Regions from separate parts of the Neorhizobium sp. DAR64860/K0K1 genome, predicted to be linked through region 2. Evidence: predicted binding sites of a transcription regulator. Region 2 holds the regulator's gene; each other region holds the start of a gene.
The links. The regulator LexA, encoded in region 2, represses DNA repair genes until DNA is damaged. The targets are predictions, from matches to a motif close to TGTTCNNNNTGTGTTCNG.

Region 1 (5,410 bases), 610 kb from region 2:
CATCGCCCAGCATTCGCCGGTTGCGCTTGCCAATCATCTCGAGATGGAGCGCTTTGGCGCGACCCCGTTACCCGAACACCGCACGGCCTATATCAAGCCGCGGCAGAAGCGGGCGACCGCACCTGTACTCGCCATGATCGAACAGGGCAGCGCCCCGTTCGGATGTATCCAGAGCCAGGACGAACTCAGCATCGAGCTTCGCCAGGCGCTGACTGACGTGATGATAACGAAATTTCACACCCATCTGCCGCACCGGCTTATCGAACACCTGCGGGCGACAGACTGACGAGGTTACCGGTGTAGACAGGACTGCCGAGGCTACGGCAGCAAGACTTGGAGAACGTGCGTGGTACGCAAGAAGAGTAAGCTCGAGGCACTGCTGTCCTTCAACCGCTACCGCAAGCGCTGGGGAGCAGCAAAATACGCCAAGCTCGACCAGGATTACGCGGGCATGAAGCAGCGGCTGATCGAGGATTCGGATCGCGAGCACCGGTCGGGCAAGCAGAAGTCGCTCGACGATCACATGGCGAACCTGAGACTGGAGTTCAAAGGCCAGCCGGAACTGCTGTTCTATCATGCACAGCTTATCGTCCTGATGCGGCGCGAATATAATGTCCGGGAGACGTACCAGCAGTTCAAGACCCTGTGGGAGAATGAAGCGCCGTTCCTCACCGCCCATCTCGATCTGCGATGGCTGATCTCCGCGAGCGACAGCATCGCCGATCTCGACGAGGACATGACGGCAAGGGCGATCGCCATGATCGGCTCCTCGCTTGCCAACACGATCAAGGTTTACGAGACCGACCGCTTTATCCATGGCGGCGACGAGCGTCCTGTCTCGCAAGATGCGATCGAACAGACGCAAGGTGCGCCGATGCACAGGTTCAACGGGATGTATCTGTTCAAGGTGGGGACCGACGACACGCTGCGAAACATGCGCTGGCGGCTCGATCCGTTTTTCAAACAGGGGATTGCCGGCGCGATCGCGAAGGCGATCTACGACCGCCTGCAGGAGAACGACACGGCATTCAGCCGTTTACGAGCGCTCCACCACCGCGATCGCAGCGGATGGTGGTAGCAGCAGCGTGAGTTGTCCCGGGTTCAGGATGGCTCGCCATTCTTTGCGCGCTGCTTTTTGCGCTGCTTCACCAGCCTGTCCTTCTTGGACCTGATCCGCATACCTCTTGCGAGATTGTAGATGACGCGAAGCGGCATGGTGATCGTGATCAGCTTGCCGAGGTTGCGGTTGCTGTTTTCCAGCCGTTCGGAAAGGACCTGGATCGCCGCGAACACGAAGTTGCTGTTGTCGATATCGGGGAAGTGGCGCGACAGCGCCTTGTAGGGATTGAAAGCTGTTCTTCCTGCCATTTCGAGCTTGTCGCTGTTGGCGAGCAGTTGCAGCACCGACTGTTCGAACGTCCAGTCGTGGATGTGGAACATCTGCCACTTGCGGCTGCGGCGTCCCGAAAAACCGCACAGCACGACCTTCGCCTGCGGGACCTTCTCGCAGAGCCAGACCGAAAGCGCGAAGCCCGAGCTGGCGGTATGGTCGCGCGGGTAGAAATCTTCGAGGTAACCGCACAGGTCGATGGCACCTGCTGCGACGCCGCCGAACTCGGCCGGTTCCGTCACCTGTTCCATCGTGGCAGCACGCATGCTCATGATACCGGTAAACCCGGGGCCCGGCAGCAGGGCCAGCACCTTGTCGAGAGCGTTGTCGTAGATCAGTTCGGACCCGACACGGCTGGTGCGTGCCACGAGCAGCGAATTGCGCGTGAACGGCGCTTTCAGCACCTTGCTGACGTAGTTGAAAAAGACGAACAGCGTCGTTTCCGGATAGGCGGCGTGGATCTCGTTGAAGTTCTGCTCGTCACTGTTGGCGACAAGGACGATGTTGGTATAGCCGGCGAAAAACTGCTGCCAGTCTTCCTCGTTCATAAGGCCGCTCGTCGTCGGTCTGTGCTGCGCCATCCCGGCAGAAAGTTCCGTCATTTGAAGCGTCCTCCATGCAGATGCGGGCAGAGCCGGACCGGTTGCGTGGCACCGAATACCTCTGAAGTTTTCATGGTCTGGTCTCTAAAAGCGTTTCGTAGATTTCCGCCAGACTGTTGGCTTCCTTTTCGATGGCGAAGGCGACGCGCACATGCTCGCGACCGCTCCAGCCCTGCTGGCCGGCCAGTGCAGGGTTTTCGAAATAGGTGCGAAGTGCATCGCGAAGCGCCGTGTAATCGCCGGCCGGAACAACCGATCCCGTCTCACCTTCGACGATCATTTCGGAATAGGCGCCGGCATCGCTTGCAACGACTGCGGTTCCCGATGCCATCGCCTCGAGCGGCGTCAGTCCGAAGCCTTCATTACGGGACGGCGCCACATACAGAGACAGGCGACGGTACCAAGGTTTGATGTCGTCCACTTCGCCCATGAACAGGATGCGATCTGTCAGACCGCTCATGGCGACATCGGCTTTCAACGCATCGCCGAAAACCTTGTTGTCCGGCGTGACACGCCCGCAGACGACGCCCGTCCATTCGGGATAGGACGGCAACAGTTCGATCAGGGCGCGCACGAAAAGGTCTGTGCCCTTCTGATGCCGAACGCGCCCGAAGCAGCCGATCAGATGCTTGCCGAAACCATCTGCCGGGGAGGAAGGGTCGGATGGGCCGGAGGGACGGAAGAGATCGAGATCGACGCCGTGGTGCACCACCTTATAGGGCATTTTCAGGTATGAACCCGATCGTGCAGACGTCGCGACGACCGCATCCATCTTGCTGATCAGAAAACGCGTCCAGGCGGAATGGGTTCGTTGCGCGGCGGAGGTAAACAAGAGCTTCAGCGGCATCCGCAGCACATCGCGCATGAAGAGGCCGGGCAGCATTTCGATATTGCGGCGGGCATGCCAGACACGGGCGCGCCGCCCTGATGGCGGTGACCACAGCGCGGGAAGGTCGGCGTAGCGGATGTGGGGGAGGTGGGAGGGCAGGCCGGGCCCGAGGACCGCGATCTTCTGACCCTTTGCCCTTTGCACCGGAATCAGCTGGACGATCGTGGACGTCACTCCGGAGAGCCGCTTCTTGAAGTTCGGCGCAATCACTTCGATATCGGATATATCGACCACGGAGCCGGGAGCGATACCGCTGCCCATCTCCGTGGCGACTTCGCCAGACGTTTCCACGAGCGATCAGCCCCAGGTAATGGCGAGAATCTCGTAGGCTTTTGAGCCGCCAGGGGCGACGACTTCGATACTGTCACCCTTTTCCTTGCCGATCATGGCACGGGCGATGGGTGAGGAGATCGAGATGCGGCCAGCCTTCACATCGGCTTCCTGATCGCCGACGATCTGATAGGTTTTTTCCTCTTCGGTATCCTCATCGATCAGCTTGACGGTTGCGCCGAACTTGATCGTGGAACCGGACATCTTGGAGAGGTCGATCACTTCGGCGCGGGCCGTGAAATCTTCCAGCTCGCCGATGCGGCCTTCATTGTGGCTCTGGGCTTCCTTGGCCGCGTGGTATTCGGCGTTTTCCGAAAGGTCACCATGAGCGCGCGCTTCCGCAATCGCTTCGATGATGCGGGGACGCTCCTCCTGCTGGCGCCAGCGCAGTTCTTCCTGCAACTGGGTAAACCCCTTCGGCGTCATCGGTACCTTTTCAACCATTTTCTTGTCCTTAAGGCGCATGTCCGCGGATGCCGCGGACACAAAAAGAAACAGGTTCCGGAGCGGTAACTTCGGAACCATCTGCAGCATCTGAATTTAGGGCATCATAACAGAATTTCGACTGCTCCCGCTAGGAAAATCGAAATGGTGTCAGATGCGCCAGCTGGAGTTGAATGAATCAAACGTCCCTCGATTTGTCAACGGGTTGACGCAGTCATAAAGAACATATAGAGAACGCACTAATGAAGAAGTCGCTGAAAGAACGGTTGGCGATCCTGTCGGACGCTGCCAAGTACGACGCCTCCTGCGCCTCCAGCGGGACATCGAAGAGAGATTCGTCGGTATCCGGCGGATTGGGTTCGACCGAGGGGTCCGGCATCTGCCATGCCTATGCCCCGGATGGTCGCTGCATCTCCCTTCTGAAAATCCTTATGACGAATTTCTGCATCTACGATTGTGCCTATTGCATCAATCGTTCCTCCAGCAATGTCGAGCGCGCCCGGTTCACGCCTGAAGAGGTTATCTGGCTGACGCTGGAATTCTATCGGCGCAATTATATCGAGGGTCTGTTCCTGTCGTCGGGCATTATCCGCTCGTCCGATCACACGATGGGCGACATGGTACGGATCGCGCGGGAATTGCGGACCGTTCATAATTTTCGCGGCTACATCCATTTGAAGACGATCCCGGAAGCGTCGCAGCAGCTGATCGAGGAGGCGGGGCTTTATGCCGACCGTCTGTCGATCAACATCGAACTGCCGACCGATGCCGGGATCAGCCAGTTTGCGCCGGAAAAGCGGCCCGCCAATATTCGTCGCTCGATGGGCGATCTGCGCCTGAAGATCGAGGAAATGCGCGATCCGACGCTGCAGACCAAGCGTCGCAAGCGGTTCGCGCCTGCCGGCCAGAGCACGCAGATGATCGTCGGGGCAGACGGCGCCAACGACGCGACCATTCTTGGGACGAGCGCCAGACTTTATGGCAGCTACAGCCTGAAACGCGTCTATTACTCTGCCTTCAGTCCGATCCCGGACTCGTCGAAGACACTGCCGCTGATCAAGCCGCCGTTGATGCGCGAGCATCGGCTCTATCAGGCGGACTGGCTTTACCGGTTCTACGGGTTCGAGATCGGCGAGATTACGGCGTCCACGGAAAACGGCATGCTGGATCTAGACCTTGATCCGAAGCTTGCCTGGGCGCTCGGCAACCGCGACAAGTTTCCGGTCGATGTGAACAGGGCGGACAAGGAGACGCTGCTGAGGGTGCCGGGTTTCGGGACCAAGACCGTCGGAGCGATCCTGTCGTCGCGCAGGTTTCGCAAGCTGCGGCTGGAGGATTTAAAGCGGCTGAGCGTGTCTCTGAAGAAGGTACAGCCCTTTATCACCTGCGAAGGGTGGACACCGCGCAAGCTTGCCGACCGGGCCGATCTGCGATCCATGTTCCAGCCAAAGCCGGAGCAGCTGTCGCTTCTATGATGTACCGAGTCTTGTTGCGGGGGAGAGGCGATCTGACCGAGTGGCGCGATGCTGCGCGTGCCTATCTGGCGGCCGGCATCGCACCTGATCGTGTCGAGTGGCGCACGATGGACGACACGGACGGATTGTTCGGGCTGGACGGCAATCAGTTGCCTGAGCCTGTCGACAAGCCGGTGACGCAGGGTGTTCCTCCAGCCTTTCTGAAGCTTGCCGCCTCGGTCATCTGCCATTCCGATCCGACGCGGTTCTCGCTTCTCTACCGGATGCTGTTTCGCATGGC
Region 2 (5,410 bases):
GACCGGAATGATCAGGCCTTGAGGATCGAGCGGCCCGCGTAGGCGGCCTGCGGCCCAAGCATTTCCTCGATACGGATCAGCTGGTTGTACTTGGCCAGACGATCAGAGCGCGACAGCGAACCGGTCTTGATCTGTCCGCAGTTGGTGGCGACGGCGAGATCCGCAATCGTCGAGTCTTCCGTCTCACCCGAACGGTGGGACATGACGGCCGTGTAGCTCGCCTTATGCGCTGTTTCGACAGCATCGAGCGTCTCGGTGAGCGATCCGATCTGGTTGACCTTGACGAGGATCGAGTTGGCTGTGCCCTGGCGGATACCATCGCGCAGACGGGCCGAGTTGGTCACGAACAGGTCGTCGCCGACCAGTTGCACCTTGGAGCCAATCTTGTCAGTCAGATACTTCCAGCCGGTCCAGTCGTCTTCCGACATGCCGTCTTCGATCGAGATGATCGGGTACTTGCCGGCAAGTTCTGCCAGGTAATCGGCCATTGCTTCCGGCTCGAGCGAACGGCCTTCGCCTTCCAGCTCGTACTTGCCGTTCTTGAAGAACTCGGTGGCTGCGCAATCAAGCGCCAGGTGGACGTCATCGCCCGGCCGGTAGCCGGCCTTTTCGACCGACTTCATGATGAAGTCGAGGGCTTCCGGCGCGCTCTTCAGGCCCGGCGCGAAACCGCCTTCGTCGCCGACATTGGTGTTGTGGCCCTGCGCTGCCAGTTCCTTCTTGAGGACGTGAAAGATTTCTGCACCCATGCGCACGGCATCCTTCAGCGTCTCAGCGCCGACGGGCATGATCATGAATTCCTGGAAATCGATCGGGTTGTCGGCGTGAGCGCCGCCATTGATGATGTTCATCATCGGGACCGGCAGAAGATGGGCGGAGGCGCCGCCGATATAGCGATAGAGCGGCAGGCCGGACAATTCGGCGGCGGCCTTGGCAACGGCAAGCGAAACGCCGAGAATGGCGTTTGCACCCAGGCGCGATTTGTTCGGGGTGCCGTCGAGCGCGATCAGGGTCTTGTCGATGTGGATCTGGCTTTCGGCATCGAAGCCGCCGATCGCGTCGAAGATCTCGGTGTTGACGGCTTCGACAGCCTTTTCGACGCCCTTGCCACCATAGCGCTTGCCACCATCGCGAAGTTCGACGGCTTCATGCGCGCCCGTGGAGGCGCCCGACGGAACGGCGGCGCGGCCCATCGAGCCGTCTTCCAGATAAACATCCACCTCGACGGTCGGGTTGCCACGGCTGTCCAGAATTTCGCGAGCGATGATGTCGGTAATGGCGGTCAAGGGTCTCTCCTCGGTTGATGTGCGAGCCTGAATTCGCAGGCTCAGCGAACAGGCGTGTCATCGACATTGTGCGATCGTCGATGACACGCGGATTACAATCCAGTCAATTCGGCGGTTTTTCGACGCCGTCAGCCTTTTGCGATGGCGTCGAAGGCCAGCAGCTTTTCCAGAAGCCGCGGCATGTCCTTCAGGTGGACCATATTCGGACCGTCGGACGGTGCGTTGTCAGGGTCTTCGTGGGTCTCGATAAAGACGCCAGCAACGCCGACGGCGACGGCTGCCCGCGCCAGCGTTTCGACAAATTCGCGCTGGCCGCCGGAAGAACCGCCCTGGCCGCCCGGCTGCTGAACGGAATGGGTCGCATCGAAGATGACAGGGCTTCCGAGAGACGCCATGATCGGCAGCGAACGCATGTCGGAGACAAGCGTATTATAGCCGAACGAGGCGCCGCGCTCGCACAGCATCACATTCGGATTGCCGCTTTCGAGGAACTTCGCCTGAACGTTCTTCATGTCCCAGGGCGCCAGGAACTGGCCCTTCTTCACGTTGATGGCGCAACCCGTCTTTGCGGCCGCGACGAGCAAGTCGGTCTGGCGCGACAGGAAGGCGGGGATCTGCAGGATATCGATCGTATTGGCCACGAGGCCGCACTGCTCTTCCGTGTGGATGTCGGTCAGAACCGGAAAGCCGTATTCCTTCTTGAGATCGGCAAAGATTGCCATCGCGTTGTCCAAGCCGATGCCGCGCTTGCCGGAGATCGACGTGCGGTTGGCCTTGTCGAAGGAGGATTTGTAGACGAGGCCGATGCCGAGCTTCTTGCAGAGTTCGACAAGCGTACCCGCGATCATGAAGGCGTGATCACGGCTTTCCATCTGACAGGGACCGGCAATCAGCGAGAGCTTTGCCGTGTTGGAAAAAACGACTTTCGAACTCCCCTCGCCCACGGACACTTCAGAATTGGCGGAGACTGTCATTTCACTATTCCTCGAAACCGAAAACCACACCTTGCCCCGGGGCTGCCGACACGATCACGCGGCCATCCCTGCGGATGAATGCGACGTCATTAGCAGCAAGGGTGATCTCTGTCACGGCGAGATCGGTGGTCTTAAAGATGATCCCGCGCGCAGCGAGGCGCGACGATAACAAGGGCTTCATCGAAGACCGGAACTCGTCGCTGAACGTGTCGTTGGATTGAATGCGGATGCTGGCATTGGCAGCTTCGATCCGCAGACCGTCTTTCCCTTGCTCGGGCTGAGTCTCGAACACGGTTTCGAAAAGCGGCAGAAACTCCAGCGGGTCATCTGCAGAAAAGACGATCTCTCGAAGGCCTGTAACGGCGTTTGCGTGCTCATCAAGACCACCGCGATCTGCCGGTAATGCGGCCATGCGCTGGCAGGAAAACAGCAAGATGTCATCGACCTCGGGGACTGCCGCGAACGCCAGACGGAATGAGACTTCGCTCTCCCCACCATCGGGCAACTGCATCGGGCGGGAGAACTGAAGCATCTCGCCCGCAGACATGTGCCCGTCCACAAAACGGCTATGATCGGCCGATGCATCCTGCGTCCCGACGACCACCGCCGATAGACCTTCCCTTTTCCGCTGGCCGCGAAAGCGGATGTCGCGATCGGTGAACACGTTGCCTCGTTTTGCCGCAAGCGAGGCTTGCCGACGGTTAACAATGGCCAGTGGCTCGAGGTACGAGCCATCCGCGAAGAATATGCAGGCATTGGCTGTGCCGAAAGGGTGAACACCTTCAGGTGCCACAGTAAAGCCGAGAGCGGTCAACCTCCCCCGCGCTGACGCCAGATCTGCAACGGGCAGAACCAAATGATCGACTGACTTGTTACCCACTTACACCCCCAAAGTCTTATTCCGCAGAACATTGGCTATCGCGGGAAACTCGGCAAGTGCTGCGCACGAACTGAATACGTGATCGAACGCTGAAATGAGACTATTCTTGAGCAGAAATTTGGGGCTTGCGGAACACAGATAGAACATATAGCGTCCGTTCTGCATTTGTTTCCAATTCTGAGGGTCCCGTCCATGCTGACACGCAAGCAACAGGAGTTACTTCTGTTCATCCACGAGCGGATGAAAGAATCAGGCGTGCCGCCGTCGTTTGACGAAATGAAGGACGCTCTCGACCTTGCATCGAAGTCCGGCATCCATAGGCTGATCACCGCGCTCGAGGAGCGTGGCTTTATTCGCCGTCTGCCGAACAGAGCACGCGCGCTCGAAGTGATCAAGCTGCCTGACGCCTATGTGGCGAACCTTCATCCGCGACGGGGATTTTCTCCCAGTGTCATCGAGGGAAGCCTCGGCAAAACGCAACCGGTCGTCGCTCAGAAGCCGGCGCCGGTCATGGCGGACAATCCGTTCTCGACAAACATTCCGGTCATGGGTCGAATCGCTGCCGGCGTGCCGATCTCCGCGATCCAGAACAACACCCACGACATCGCCGTTCCGATCGAGATGCTGGGTTCCGGCGATCATTACGCGCTCGAAGTGAAGGGCGATTCGATGATCGATGCCGGCATCCTCGATGGTGATACCGTCATCATCAAGAATGCCAGCACCGCAAGTCCGGGCGATATCATCGTTGCCCTGGTCGATGAGGAAGAAGCGACCCTGAAGCGGTTCCGCCGCAAGGGTGCATCGATCGCGCTGGAAGCGGCGAACCCCGCTTACGAGACCCGCATCTTCCCGCCCGACCGGGTGAAGGTCCAGGGCAAGCTTGTCGGCCTTATTCGCCGCTATCATTAAGAACGCTGTTATCCCGGAGATGCGCAGCAACAGCCTCCGGGATGCCAAAGTCGAATTGTCGCGTTCGCCAGTCATAGAACCGGTGGACGGTCCACGGACGGCTTGAGGTCTGTGCGCTGTCTCGCATCGCCGCCGTAATCTTGATGTCTGGCGCTGTCGCGTTCGGAATAATGGTGATTTCCAGTGCGCCAGTCCGGCGCAACGTCCGCCCGCTGAGAAGCAAGGCGCCGGAGCGGCAAGTATCGAAGCGTGCGCCGGGCGAGACGATGATCCGACCGAAATCGCAGGCAAGATCGGTGTATCGGTTGTCTTCGACAGTGACGATCCGGATGTCCTGAGCAGTCTGCGCCGCGCACAGGATTTTCGGCAGACAGGCAAATCGTCCGGGCGTGAATGCTTGAAGAAAGCCCCTGACATATTCGATTTCCCGGCGCGTCAAATCCGGTCGCGAATGTGGTCTAGGTCGTCTGTCATCACTTTTCGCAAGGCTGGCACCTCGCGCTGGTTCCGAAGAGGCAAGAACCGGCAAGGCGAGCGGTTGTTCTCCGGTCTCAAGCACCAGCGCTCGCCGCCATTGATCGTAGATAAATCCCGGCGGCCGGGTTCGATTGAGGGTGATCTTGTCATCCTGGATCAGTCCCACTGACGCGCCGTCTTCGGATATGACGATATCAGGCCTCGGCGCCGAGCCTGAGCGGACCGCAAAGAGCAAAGCCACCGCCATGAACAGCGCGCCTGTCAGCCTCAGCGGCGTGCGCAGCAGCGTCAGAAGCAGAAAGCCTGCCGTCGCCAGCGGCAGGAAAAGAGGGTTCTGCCGGCCGATGGCAATATCGCCGCCCCATGCGGCAACGATCTCGGCAATGCGAATGACGATCCGCAGCCCCTCGCCCATGATGAACAGAAAGGGAGCATCCAGCCCGAACGGCATCAGCAACATGCCAACAAGCCCTGCCGGCATCACCACGAAGGAAATGATCGGCATGGCCGCGAGATTGGCCGCGAGGCCGTAGGTGGTCAGATGGTGGAAATGCTCGATCGAATAGATCGACGTCGAAGTACTGCCGATCAGCGACGTCACCACGATCCCGGCAATGAAATGGAACGTCGCCGCGACACCCGTTATCCACCGGTTGCTACCTTTTGTATCCTCCTTACCTTTCGCGAAATATCGCGTCCAGAGGGCGAACCCTGCCACCAGTGCCGCGGTTGCCGCAAACGACATCTGGAAACTCGGACCCAAAATCTCCGACGGCGAGATGGCGAGGATGATGATTGCCGAAAGGGCGACGTTGCGAAGGCTGATGGAGGGTCGATCGACGAGCACGGCGACCAGCATCACCGCCATCATGATATAGGCC
Region 3 (5,410 bases), 790 kb from region 2:
GCAAGACGCCGCCAAAGAGGTGGCCCTGACGGAACTTGCGCCTGCGAAGATCAATCTTGGCCTGCATGTCGTGGGGCTTCGCTATGACGGGTTTCACCTGCTGGAAAGCGTCGTCACCTTCGCCGATCTGGGTGACGAGCTGACATTCACGCTCTCGGAAGCGGATGAGTTTTCCGTTTCCGGCCGCTTTGCGTCCGAGCTTTCAAATGACGAGGCGGGCCAGGCAGGCAATCTCGTGGTGAAGGCCCGTGATCTGTTTCGCCAGCAGCTGGTTGCAAACGGCTTTCCGGCGCCTCCCGTTTCGATCCACCTCGAGAAGAAACTACCGATCGCAGCCGGGATCGGAGGCGGATCGGCCGATGCGGCGGCCACGCTTCGCGGCCTGTTCCGGCTGTGGAATGCGGAAATACCGGAAGCAGCCCTTCTGGCGCTTGGCCTTTCGCTGAGTGCCGACGTGCCCATGTGCCTGACGGGGGCTGCCGTTCTGGCCGAGGGGATCGGCGAAAGGCTTGAACCGCTGCCGACCATGCCGTCCCTTTCCCTCGTGCTCGCCAACCCGCTGATCAGCGTCTCGACGCCTGAGATTTTCAAGCTACTGGTGGACAAGGAAAACGCGGCCCTGCCGCCGACGCCGACCGACGCAAGCGGCTGGCTGCCTTACCTGAAAACGCTTCGCAACGACCTGGAGCCGCCAGCTCGCGCGCTCATCCCCGAGATCGAGGAACTCTCCGCGATGATCGCAGCGCAAGGTGCCGAGCTGGTGCGCATGTCCGGATCCGGAGCGACCTGTTTCGGTGTGTTCCCTTCGAAGACAGACGCGGAAGCCGCCGCGCAGGCGCTGACCGCCCTGAAGCCGGACTGGTATTTCGAAGCGGTCGAAACCGTCGGAGCAAAGCCATGAGCAAGATCGTCGAAACGCGCGAGTTCATTCCTATTTCGATCGCGGTACTGACCGTGTCGGATACCCGGACTATGGTGGACGACAAATCTGGCGATACGCTGGTTGCCCGTATCGCGGAGGCCGGTCACAGGCTTGGGGCACGCGCCATCGTGCCCGACGACAAGGACCGTATTGCGGGCCAGGTGCGCGAATGGACGCTCGACCCTGAGATCGACGTGGTCATCACCACCGGAGGAACTGGCTTTACCGGCCGCGACGTGACGCCGGAAGCGCTGGAGCCGCTGTTCGACAAGAAGATGGACGGGTTTTCCGAGGTGTTTCACCGGATTTCCTACGACAAGATCGGCACCTCGACGATCCAGTCGCGGGCAACCGGCGGCGTTGCCAATGCAACCTTCATCTTCGTGCTGCCAGGCTCTCCCGGTGCCTGCAAGGATGCCTGGGACGGCATCCTGAAAGCGCAGCTGGACTACCGCCACATGCCCTGCAACTTCATCGAGATCATGCCGCGGCTGGACGAGCATCTGCGGCGCGGTTCGGGCAAGTAACGGTCTGATTTATCGCGCGGACGCGGCAACCCACGCCGGGATCATCTCGCTCACCAGTCTCGACGGCTTTGCAGCTGACGTCACAGCCTTGGCGACATCCACGAGACCCATGCCGGACTTTGCGAGCGCGACGGCTTCGCGCTTCGGCAGGATCAGCCCCTGCTCGAGCGGCGGGACTGAACGGACGATCCTTGTAAGGAACGGCTTGCGGTAGGTTCGCGAAGGCGAGAACCGCACAGGCTGACGGTTGAGCGCCAGATATTCCATCACCTCGTCGATCCAGCCGGCCTGGAGACGCGCTCCGGGCTCCAGCAGAAGCAGCCATTCGGCGCGCGCCTTGTGCAGGATATCGACGATATCCCAGGAGCTGTGGAAACGGCAGCCGGCTGCATCCGCCACACGGGAAGACCCGTCGCGCGAATTGTGATCGAGCACCACGACATCGCTGACCAACCCCTCCACCGCGGCGGAAACAAGGACGGACAACGTCTGCGCGAGCTCGGCTTCCTGATCCCGGCATTCCAACAAAACAGTCAGCATTTTCAATGTCTAGCGCATTGCACAACGGATTGCCACAAATCCTTTGCGAGTTTGTTCTTGCATTGTTCTCAATGTCGCGATAGGAATCTTGTCATTCGAGAACGGGAATTTTTCCCGTCAGGAGTGCCCCATGAACGAGCTGTCCCATTTGCGGCAGGACGCATTCGCGCCTGCTCATACGGCTGATATTGCCGATGCAATGGTGAAGACCTCCGGCCTCCGGATCGAGGGGGATCGCCGGCGCGGTCGTGGCGCCGGCTTGAACCCTTCCGGGCGCTTCGAGGGGGAGCGTCGCGAGGCTTTCGACGATGGCTGGCAGACGATCGAGGAGCTCGAACCGTTCAGGACCGAGGTGCAGGTGGAAAAGCCGCGCACGGCGATTACCCGCAACGATTCTCCCGATATTCCCTTCGACCGCTCGATCAACCCCTATCGCGGCTGCGAGCATGGCTGCATCTACTGCTTCGCGCGGCCGAGCCACAGTTTCATGGGGCTTTCGCCGGGGCTGGATTTCGAATCGAAACTGTTTGCCAAGCCTGACGTACCGAAGCTTCTGGAGCGCGAACTGAGCAGGGCCGATTACAAGGTCCGGGCGATTGCGATCGGCACCAATACCGATCCCTACCAGCCGATCGAACGGGAATGGCGCGTCATGCGCCAGATCCTGGAGGTACTGCAGAAGGCCAACCATCCCGTAACAATCGTCACCAAATCGTCGCTGGTCACCCGCGACATCGACATTCTTTCCGACATGGCGTCGAAGGGCCTTGCCAAGGTCGCGATATCGCTAACCACCCTCGACCGCAAGCTTGCTCGCAGCATGGAGCCGCGCGCGTCGACGCCCGCCAAACGGCTCGAGGCGATCAAAGCGCTCTCGGACGCTGGCATACCGACAGCTGTGTTTACCTCGCCGATCATTCCGGCGCTGAACGACCACGAGATCGAGCGGCTCCTGGAAGCGGGGCACGCTGCCGGCGCAACGGAGGCGAGTTACGTGCTCTTACGTCTGCCGCTGGAAGTGGCGCCGCTGTTTCGCGACTGGCTGCTGCAGCATTACCCGAACCGCTACCGGCATGTGATGTCGCTCGTTCGTTCGATGCGGGACGGCAAGGATTACGACGCGGAGTTCGGCAAGCGGATGAAGGGCACCGGCCCTTATGCCTGGCAGATCGGGCGGCGCTTCGAGCTGGCGACCAAACGGCTCGGCATGACGCGCCGGGGTATGCCGCTGCGCGACCACCTGTTCCTGCGCCCGGATGGGGCTGGCGTCCAGCTGTCGCTGCTTTGAATTCTATTCGCAGGAGCTCCGTCGCCCCTGCGAAACTGCCTGATGACGTCTCGCAGGGTACAGCGGATATCATTCAGGTCGATTAATTTCTAATTTCGGCACGGTCCCCGCATATCACCTGCCGAAAGACCCCCGGTCCCACCATCATCCCGAAAGGGCGCCCCCGATGGTGGGCAACGACGCCGCACTCGTTGTCCGGGGGTTGCCGGAGGTCGGGCGGGCGTGCGAAACTGCCGCCATGTTGCTTCGCACGCCGCCCGATTCTCCGACTTTGTTTGAAGAGACGCCATTCGTTCCAGATTTCAGCCTGGAGCTGATGGCGCGGGATGCCGGACATTGGCCGGTGGCTGGCACCGACGAGGCAGGCCGCGGTCCCTTGGCGGGTCCGGTTGTGGCAGCCGCCGTGATTCTCGATCCCGACAACATTCCACCCGGTCTCGACGATTCCAAGAAGCTCAGCCTGAAGCAGCGGGAAGCGCTGTTTGCGATGATCATGGCGACGGCGCATGTGTCGATTGCATCGTCTGGTCCGCGCCTCATCGACGAGCGCAACATCCTGCGCGCCAGTCTCGACGCCATGCGGCGTGCGGTGATCGGACTGAATATCAAGCCGGCCTATATCCTCACCGACGGCCGCGACATGCCGCCAGGCCTTTCATGCCCCGGCAAGGCGGTGATCAAGGGTGACAGCCGTTCGGTCTCCATCGCCGCGGCCTCGATCGTGGCGAAAGTCACCCGCGACCGGATGATGGGTCGCGCATGCACCGTTTTTCCGGCCTATGGCTTTGCCAAGCATGTCGGATACGCCACCAAGCAGCACCGCGACGGCATTACGAGCCACGGCCCCTGCCCGCTCCACCGGATGAGCTTTCGTCCGATGCGGAAAGATCCGCTGCCGGAAGACGATCTCGCCGATCTCCAGGCCTCGGACATTACCCTCACCCCATAACGCAAAAGGCCGAGCTTTCGCCCGGCCTTTTCTTAATTCATGTATCTGAAGCTTAGTTCAGGCGCGTTTGAACCGTACCGACGGCGTCTCTGAACAGGGCTTCCTGCGTTGCTGCATCGGCCTTGCGGGCGATGACGCTTTCGGCGGCAGCGATGGCGAGGTCGACGGCGGCGGCGCGAACGGCGCTCACGGCATCGGCTTCCGCCTGCTTGATCTTCTGCTCGGAGACCGCATTGCGGCGGGCGACGAATTCTTCCGTCTTCTGGCGGGCTTCTTCCGTCAGGGCAGCGGCTTCGCGCTCGGCGGAGGCGACGATGCTGGCAGCGTCGGCTTCGGCCTGCTTGCGCTTCTTCTGGTATTCAGCCAGCAGCGCCTGGGCTTCTTCGCGAAGCTTCTTGGCTTCGTCGAGTTCGCTGCGGATGTTGGCGGCGCGTTCGTCGAGCGACTTTGCCATCATGCCCGGCACCTTGATGTAGATCAGGATGCCGAGGAAAATGACGAGACCAACGAGTGCGAAAAATGTTGCGTCGAATGCCATGCGATCAGGCCCCCGTCTTGGCGGCCGCGACGGCAGCCTTGATGTCATCGCCGCTTGCCTTGCCGCCGATCATGAGATCGACGATGGCGGATGCGGTCTCTTCGGCGATCTGGCCGACTTCAGCAAAAGCCTTGTCCTTGATCTCGCCGATGCGGGTTTCTGCTGCACTGAGCTTTGCGGCCAGTTCGGCTTCGATGGCGCTACGGTCGGCAGCAGCCTTCGTCTTGGCGGCTTCGCGGGCCGCTTCGGCAATGCCGTGCGACTTGGCGCGGGCGGCGGCCAGTTCCTTTTCATAGGTCTCGACGGCAGCATCGGCTTCCGCCTTGGCGCGGCCGGCTTCCTCGAGATCCTTGGCGATACGATCGTGACGATCCTCGATGATTCCGCCAACGCGCGGAACGATCACCTTCTTCATGAGAAGGTAGAAGAGACCGAACGTGATGACGAGCCAGAGAAGCTGCGACGCGAAATGGGATGAGTCGAGCGGCGGAAACGCGCCACTGTGCTCAGTGTCGTGGGCGACACCGGTTTCGGTATGCACTTCGCCAGCCGGAGCAGCATGCGGTTCGGCCGCCGGTGCGGCGCCCGGTGCTGCAGGCGTTTCAGGAGCGGCCGGCGCGGTCTGCGCATATGCCGAAGTCACGAA
Region 4 (5,410 bases), 180 kb from region 2:
AAGATGGTCGCCGAGTTCGACGAGCCCCTGCTGCAGGAAGCGTTCGATCGATTCGCCCGCCTCGGCCAGGACCTTGCGGTTGGTAGTGTAGCGGCTGGCTTTGAGCGAGAAGATGAATCCGTCAGGCACTTCGGACGCCCATTTCGCAAAAGTCTCGGGCTTTTGCGACCCGTAATAGGTGCCGTTGACCTCGATGACCTTGAGCTTGGACGCCGCATATTCAAGCTGGCGTTTCTTCGCCAGCTTGTCCGGATAGAACGTGCCCTCCCACGGCGCGAAGGTCCAGCCGCCGATGCCTGTTCGAATTACGCCTGGTGTCATCACTCATCTCCCCGAAACAGGTATTGGCGGCGGTATAAACTATTCTGCCGCTTGGACTTTCTTGACGGGACGCCGTTCCAGAAGCTCCTTCAGGAACTGGCCGGTATAGGAGCGCTTCTCCTTGACGACCTGTTCCGGCGTGCCGCAGGCAACAATCTCCCCACCACCCGTGCCGCCTTCGGGGCCAATGTCGATAACCCAATCCGCGGTCTTGATGACTTCGAGATTGTGCTCGATGACCACGACCGAATTGCCTTGGTTGACCAGTTCGTGCAGCATTTCCAGAAGTTTCGCGACGTCGTGGAAATGCAGGCCCGTGGTTGGCTCATCGAGAATATAGAGGGTGCGGCCGGTGGCACGCTTCGACAGCTCCTTGGCAAGCTTGACGCGCTGCGCTTCGCCGCCTGAGAGCGTGTTTGCCTGCTGGCCGACCTTGATATAGCCGAGACCGACATCGAACAGCGATTGCAGCTTGTCGCGCACAGCCGGAACCGCGGCAAAGAACTCGACACCTTCCTCGACCGTCAAATCGAGGACGTCGGCGATCGACTTGCCCTTGAAATGCACGTCGAGCGTTTCGCGGTTGTAGCGTTTGCCGTGGCAGACATCACAGGTGACATAGACATCCGGAAGGAAGTGCATCTCGATCTTGATGACGCCGTCGCCCTGGCAAGCCTCGCAACGGCCGCCCTTGACGTTGAAGGAGAAGCGGCCGGGTGCGTAACCGCGGGCCTTGGCTTCCGGCAGGCCGGCGAACCAGTCGCGGATCGGCGTGAAGGCGCCAGTATACGTGGCCGGGTTGGAGCGCGGTGTGCGACCGATCGGCGACTGGTCGATATCGATCACCTTGTCGATATGCTCGAACCCGTCGATCCGATCGTGCTCGGCCGGGATTTCTCTCGCGCCCATGACGCGGCGTGCGGCCGACTTGTAGAGCGTTTCGATCAGGAAGGTCGACTTGCCGCCACCCGACACGCCGGTCACGGCGGTAAAAACGCCGAGCGGTACCGCCGCGGTAACGTTCTTGAGGTTGTTGCCGCGGGCTCCGAAAACCTTGAGTTCCTTGCCTTTTTTGACCTTGCGCCGCTCAGTGGGAACTGCGACCCCGAGTTCGCCCGACAGGTATTTACCGGTCAGTGACTTGGGGTTTGCCATGACCTGCTGCGGCGTGCCTTCGGCGACGACCGTGCCGCCGTGGATGCCGGCGGCAGGGCCGATATCGACGACGTAATCGGCGGTCATAATGGCGTCTTCGTCATGTTCCACGACGATGACAGTATTGCCGATGTCACGCAGATGCTTCAGCGTTTCGAGCAGGCGGGCATTGTCGCGCTGGTGGAGGCCGATAGATGGCTCGTCCAGCACGTAGAGCACGCCCGTGAGGCCGGAACCGATTTGCGATGCCAGACGGATGCGCTGGCTCTCGCCACCGGAGAGCGTGCCGGAGTTTCGCGACAGGCTGAGATAGTCGAGCCCGACGTCGTTCAGGAACTGAAGGCGCTCGCGGATCTCCTTGAGGATACGGACAGCGATCTCGTTCTGCTTCGCGTTCAGGTGCTCGGGGAGCGCCGCAAACCAGTCGCGTGCCATCCGGATCGACATTTCTGTCGTCTGGCCGATATGCAGCTTATTGATCTTGACCGCCAGCGCTTCCGGCTTCAGGCGATAGCCGGCACAGGACGGGCATGGAGCGGCCGACATGTAGCGCTCGATTTCCTCGCGCGCCCAGGCACTGTCGGTTTCCTTCCAGCGCCGTTCGAGATTGGGGACGATGCCTTCGAACGTCTTGGTCGTCTTGTAGGACCTGGCACCATCGGCGTAGTTGAACTCGATCTTTTCCTCGGTGCCCTCAAGGATCGCCAAGCGGGCGCTATCCGACAGCTTGTCCCAGCGGTCCGTCAGCTTGAAACCAAAGACCTTGCCGAGACCCTCGAGCGTCTGGTTGTAATAGGGCGAGGTGGACTTCGCCCAGGGCGCGATCGCGCCATCCTTCAGGGTCCGGCCGGGTTCCGGCACGATCATGTTCCGGTCCACCTTCTGCTGTGATCCGAGACCATCGCAGGTGGGGCAGGCACCGAAGGGATTGTTGAAGGAGAACAGCCGCGGCTCGATCTCCGGAATGGTGAATCCGGACACAGGGCAGGCGAATTTTTCCGAAAACAGAACCCGTTCATGGGTTTCGTTCAGCGATTTGTTGGCAGATCCACCTGCGGAGGTTTCCTTCTCCGGCAGAGGCTTGTCGGCGAACTCCGCAACGGCCAGGCCATCCGCCAGTTTCAGCGATGTCTCAAGGCTGTCGGCCAGACGCGCGGCAATGTCGGAACGCACCACAAGGCGGTCGACGACGACGTCGATGTCGTGTTTGTATTTCTTGTCGAGCGCTGGAACGTCGGCGATCTCATAGAACTGGCCATCCACCTTGACGCGCTGAAAACCCTTTTTCATCAGCTCGGCGAGTTCTTTCTTGTACTCGCCTTTGCGGCCGCGGATCATTGGCGCGAGGATATAAAGTCGGGTGCCCTCTTCGAAAGCAAGGACCCTGTCGACCATTTGGCTGACGGTCTGGCTTTCGATCGGAAGCCCGGTCGCTGGCGAATATGGAACGCCGACGCGCGCAAACAACAGGCGCATGTAGTCATAGATTTCCGTGACTGTGCCGACCGTCGAGCGGGGATTTCGCGAGGTCGTCTTCTGCTCGATCGAGATCGCCGGAGACAAGCCTTCAATCTGGTCGACGTCAGGCTTCTGCATCATCTCCAGAAACTGGCGTGCATAGGCCGACAGGCTCTCGACATAGCGCCGCTGTCCCTCGGCATAGATCGTGTCGAACGCAAGCGACGACTTGCCGGAGCCGGACAGGCCGGTCATCACGATCAGCGAGTTGCGGGGCAGATCGAGATCGATACCCTTCAGATTGTGCTCGCGCGCACCACGGATGGAAATGGTTTTGAGTTCGCTCATCGTTATGCCTTCGGGGAGGATCGAAGGTCCTTATGTAGTTATCGAAAGCCGCCTGTCGAGACGAAACTGTTGCAACGCAACCCGGTTCCGAATGCTTGACAGAACTATACGGAGAAAATAGAACAAAGAAAGAACAAAATTCACTGTGGATTAAACCTCGGCATTGCCCAATCCGGGCGGTCGATGGTTTATGGTGGGGTAATTGGTTTTCAAAGCCGCGCTTGGCGGCAAACGAGGTGAATACGATGGCGGGCAGCGTGAACAAAGTCATTCTGGTGGGCAATGTCGGCGCCGACCCGGAAATCCGCCGGACGCAGGATGGCCGCCCGATCGCAAACCTGCGCATCGCCACGTCGGAAAGCTGGCGCGATCGTACGTCGGGCGAGCGTCGCGAAAAGACAGAATGGCATACGGTCGTCGTGTTCAACGAAGGCCTCTGCAAGGTCGTCGAGCAGTATGTCAAAAAGGGTGCCAAGCTTTATATCGAAGGCGCGCTGCAGACTCGCAAATGGCAGGACCAGACAGGCAACGATCGTTATTCAACCGAAATCGTGCTGCAGGGCTTCAACTCGACCCTGACAATGCTCGACGGTCGTGGCGAAGGCGGCGGTGAGCGCGGCGGCGCACGTGGTGGCGCAAGCGACTTCGGCGGCGGTGGCGGCGGTGATTTCGGCGGCAACTACGGTGGCGGCGGCGATGACTATGATCGTCCGCGTTCCGGGGGGGGAGCACCGGCAGGGCGCGGTGCTCAGGGCAGCCAGGGTGGCCAGTCCTCCGGTGGTGGCGGCGGGAACTTCTCCCGCGACCTCGACGACGACATCCCATTCTAATCAAAAAAAAGGCGCCGCTCAGGCGCCTTTTTCATGTTCGGTTGGAGCATGAGTGGCGCGGTCCGAAAGCATCGCTACAAGCACGTCGGACTGCGAGAGTATTCCGACGAGTTTGCCGTTCTCGCCGACGATCGGCAGGTAGTGCAGGCCTTCCTCCGCAAACATGACGACCGCGTCGTTGAGCGGTGCCGACGGCTCGATCGTCCGGACCGGCGCAGTCATGATATCCCTTACGATATGGTTTGGCGCTGTTGCGCCTTGCATCATCAGGCGCAAACGCTGGCGCGGGCCGATCGTCGGGCGACCGCCGGTCCAGATTGGCTTGTCCAGAAAATCCGTCTGCGTAACGATGCCAACCACCTCAGCCTTTTCGTTGGTGACGGGCAGGGCCTTCAGACGGTGGTTGCGCATGGACTGATGCGCCTTCCCCAGGGGATCATCCGGTGACACCGCGATCACGTCGCGGGACATGACGTCGGCGCAGGTGAGGTGGCTCGCGCGCTGGCGGTAGGAGCGCAGTTCTGTCAGGCGAATAATTGTTTCGAGGTCGCTGCGATCGATATCGAGGACCTGATCATAGTCTCTGAGGACGGCGTCGAGATCCTCCCGGCGGAACCCGATACGGCCGCTCGGCGGCGGATCCTTGGTGCCGTGCGAAGGGGAAGGCGTAGCGGGCGCATGCGGATAGCGCCGGCCTGCCAGATTGTTGAGAATGATCGCAAGCAGCAGCAAAGCCAGCGAGTTGCCCAGAACCGGCCAGAGGACGAATCCGTATCCCATCGCGTGGATGGACGGGCCGCCAAGCACGGCGGTCAGGGCAATCGCACCGCTTGGCGGGTGCAGGCAGCGCAGCGCCATCATCGCCGCGATCGCTATGCCAATGGCGAGGCCCGAGGCGAGGGCAGGGTCTGGCACGAGCGCAGCGACTGTGACGCCGACAGTGGCCGAGAGAATATTGCCGCCGAGGATGGACCAGGGTTGTGCGAGCGGGCTCGAGGGGACGGCAAAGAGCAGCACGGCGGAGGCACCCATCGGGGCGATCAGTGCCGGCAATGACGGTTCGAAGCCGACGACGAGACTTCCGCCCAGTCCCGTCAGGGAAATGCCGAGCAAGGCGCCGCCCGCAGAGCGAAGCCGTTCCCTCATGCTGATCGGGTTCGGTGCCTGTCCGATGAGACGGTTCAGAATGTGCATGGATTGAGCTTTCGGCCGTCCGTCTCAGAAAGGATCAGGGTATCGCGAATGCCGACCGGATGCCATCGACCACGAACTGAACGGACAAGGCAGCGAGGATGACC

Region 1: the regulator LexA is predicted to act here: its motif matches at 3,875-3,892, upstream of ACQY1J_RS10265 (putative DNA modification/repair radical SAM protein).
Region 3: the regulator LexA is predicted to act here: its motif matches at 2,042-2,059, upstream of ACQY1J_RS17060 (glycosyl transferase).
Region 4: the regulator LexA is predicted to act here: its motif matches at 3,401-3,418, upstream of uvrA (excinuclease ABC subunit UvrA).

What each region holds. Positions count from the first base shown of each region.
Region 1 covers NZ_CP191459.1:1,147,142-1,152,551, forward strand. The annotation lists gene ACQY1J_RS10240 (Stealth CR1 domain-containing protein) at 1-286, shown strand, start outside; gene ACQY1J_RS10245 (hypothetical protein) at 347-1,078, shown strand; gene ACQY1J_RS10250 (3-deoxy-manno-octulosonate cytidylyltransferase) at 1,102-1,992, opposite strand; gene ACQY1J_RS10255 (glycosyltransferase family 4 protein) at 2,063-3,115, opposite strand; gene greA (transcription elongation factor GreA) at 3,179-3,655, opposite strand; gene ACQY1J_RS10265 (putative DNA modification/repair radical SAM protein) at 3,898-5,130, shown strand; gene ACQY1J_RS10270 (UdgX family uracil-DNA binding protein) at 5,130-5,410, shown strand, end outside.
Region 2 covers NZ_CP191459.1:1,757,876-1,763,285, forward strand. The annotation lists gene eno (phosphopyruvate hydratase) at 12-1,286, opposite strand; gene kdsA (3-deoxy-8-phosphooctulonate synthase) at 1,415-2,260, opposite strand; gene ACQY1J_RS13135 (VOC family protein) at 2,265-3,140, opposite strand; gene lexA (transcriptional repressor LexA) at 3,333-4,052, shown strand; gene ACQY1J_RS13145 (ComEC/Rec2 family competence protein) at 4,033-5,410, opposite strand, start outside.
Region 3 covers NZ_CP191459.1:2,546,863-2,552,272, forward strand. The annotation lists gene ACQY1J_RS17050 (4-(cytidine 5'-diphospho)-2-C-methyl-D-erythritol kinase) at 1-901, shown strand, start outside; gene moaB (molybdenum cofactor biosynthesis protein B) at 898-1,449, shown strand; gene ACQY1J_RS17060 (glycosyl transferase) at 1,459-1,989, opposite strand; gene ACQY1J_RS17065 (PA0069 family radical SAM protein) at 2,120-3,277, shown strand; gene ACQY1J_RS17070 (ribonuclease HII) at 3,516-4,226, shown strand; gene ACQY1J_RS17075 (F0F1 ATP synthase subunit B) at 4,279-4,764, opposite strand; gene ACQY1J_RS17080 (F0F1 ATP synthase subunit B) at 4,769-5,410, opposite strand, start outside.
Region 4 covers NZ_CP191459.1:1,577,105-1,582,514, forward strand. The annotation lists gene ACQY1J_RS12175 (DUF72 domain-containing protein) at 1-321, opposite strand, end outside; gene uvrA (excinuclease ABC subunit UvrA) at 361-3,282, opposite strand; gene ACQY1J_RS12185 (single-stranded DNA-binding protein) at 3,528-4,112, shown strand; gene ACQY1J_RS12190 (HPP family protein) at 4,131-5,306, opposite strand; gene ACQY1J_RS12195 (MarC family protein) at 5,341-5,410, opposite strand, start outside.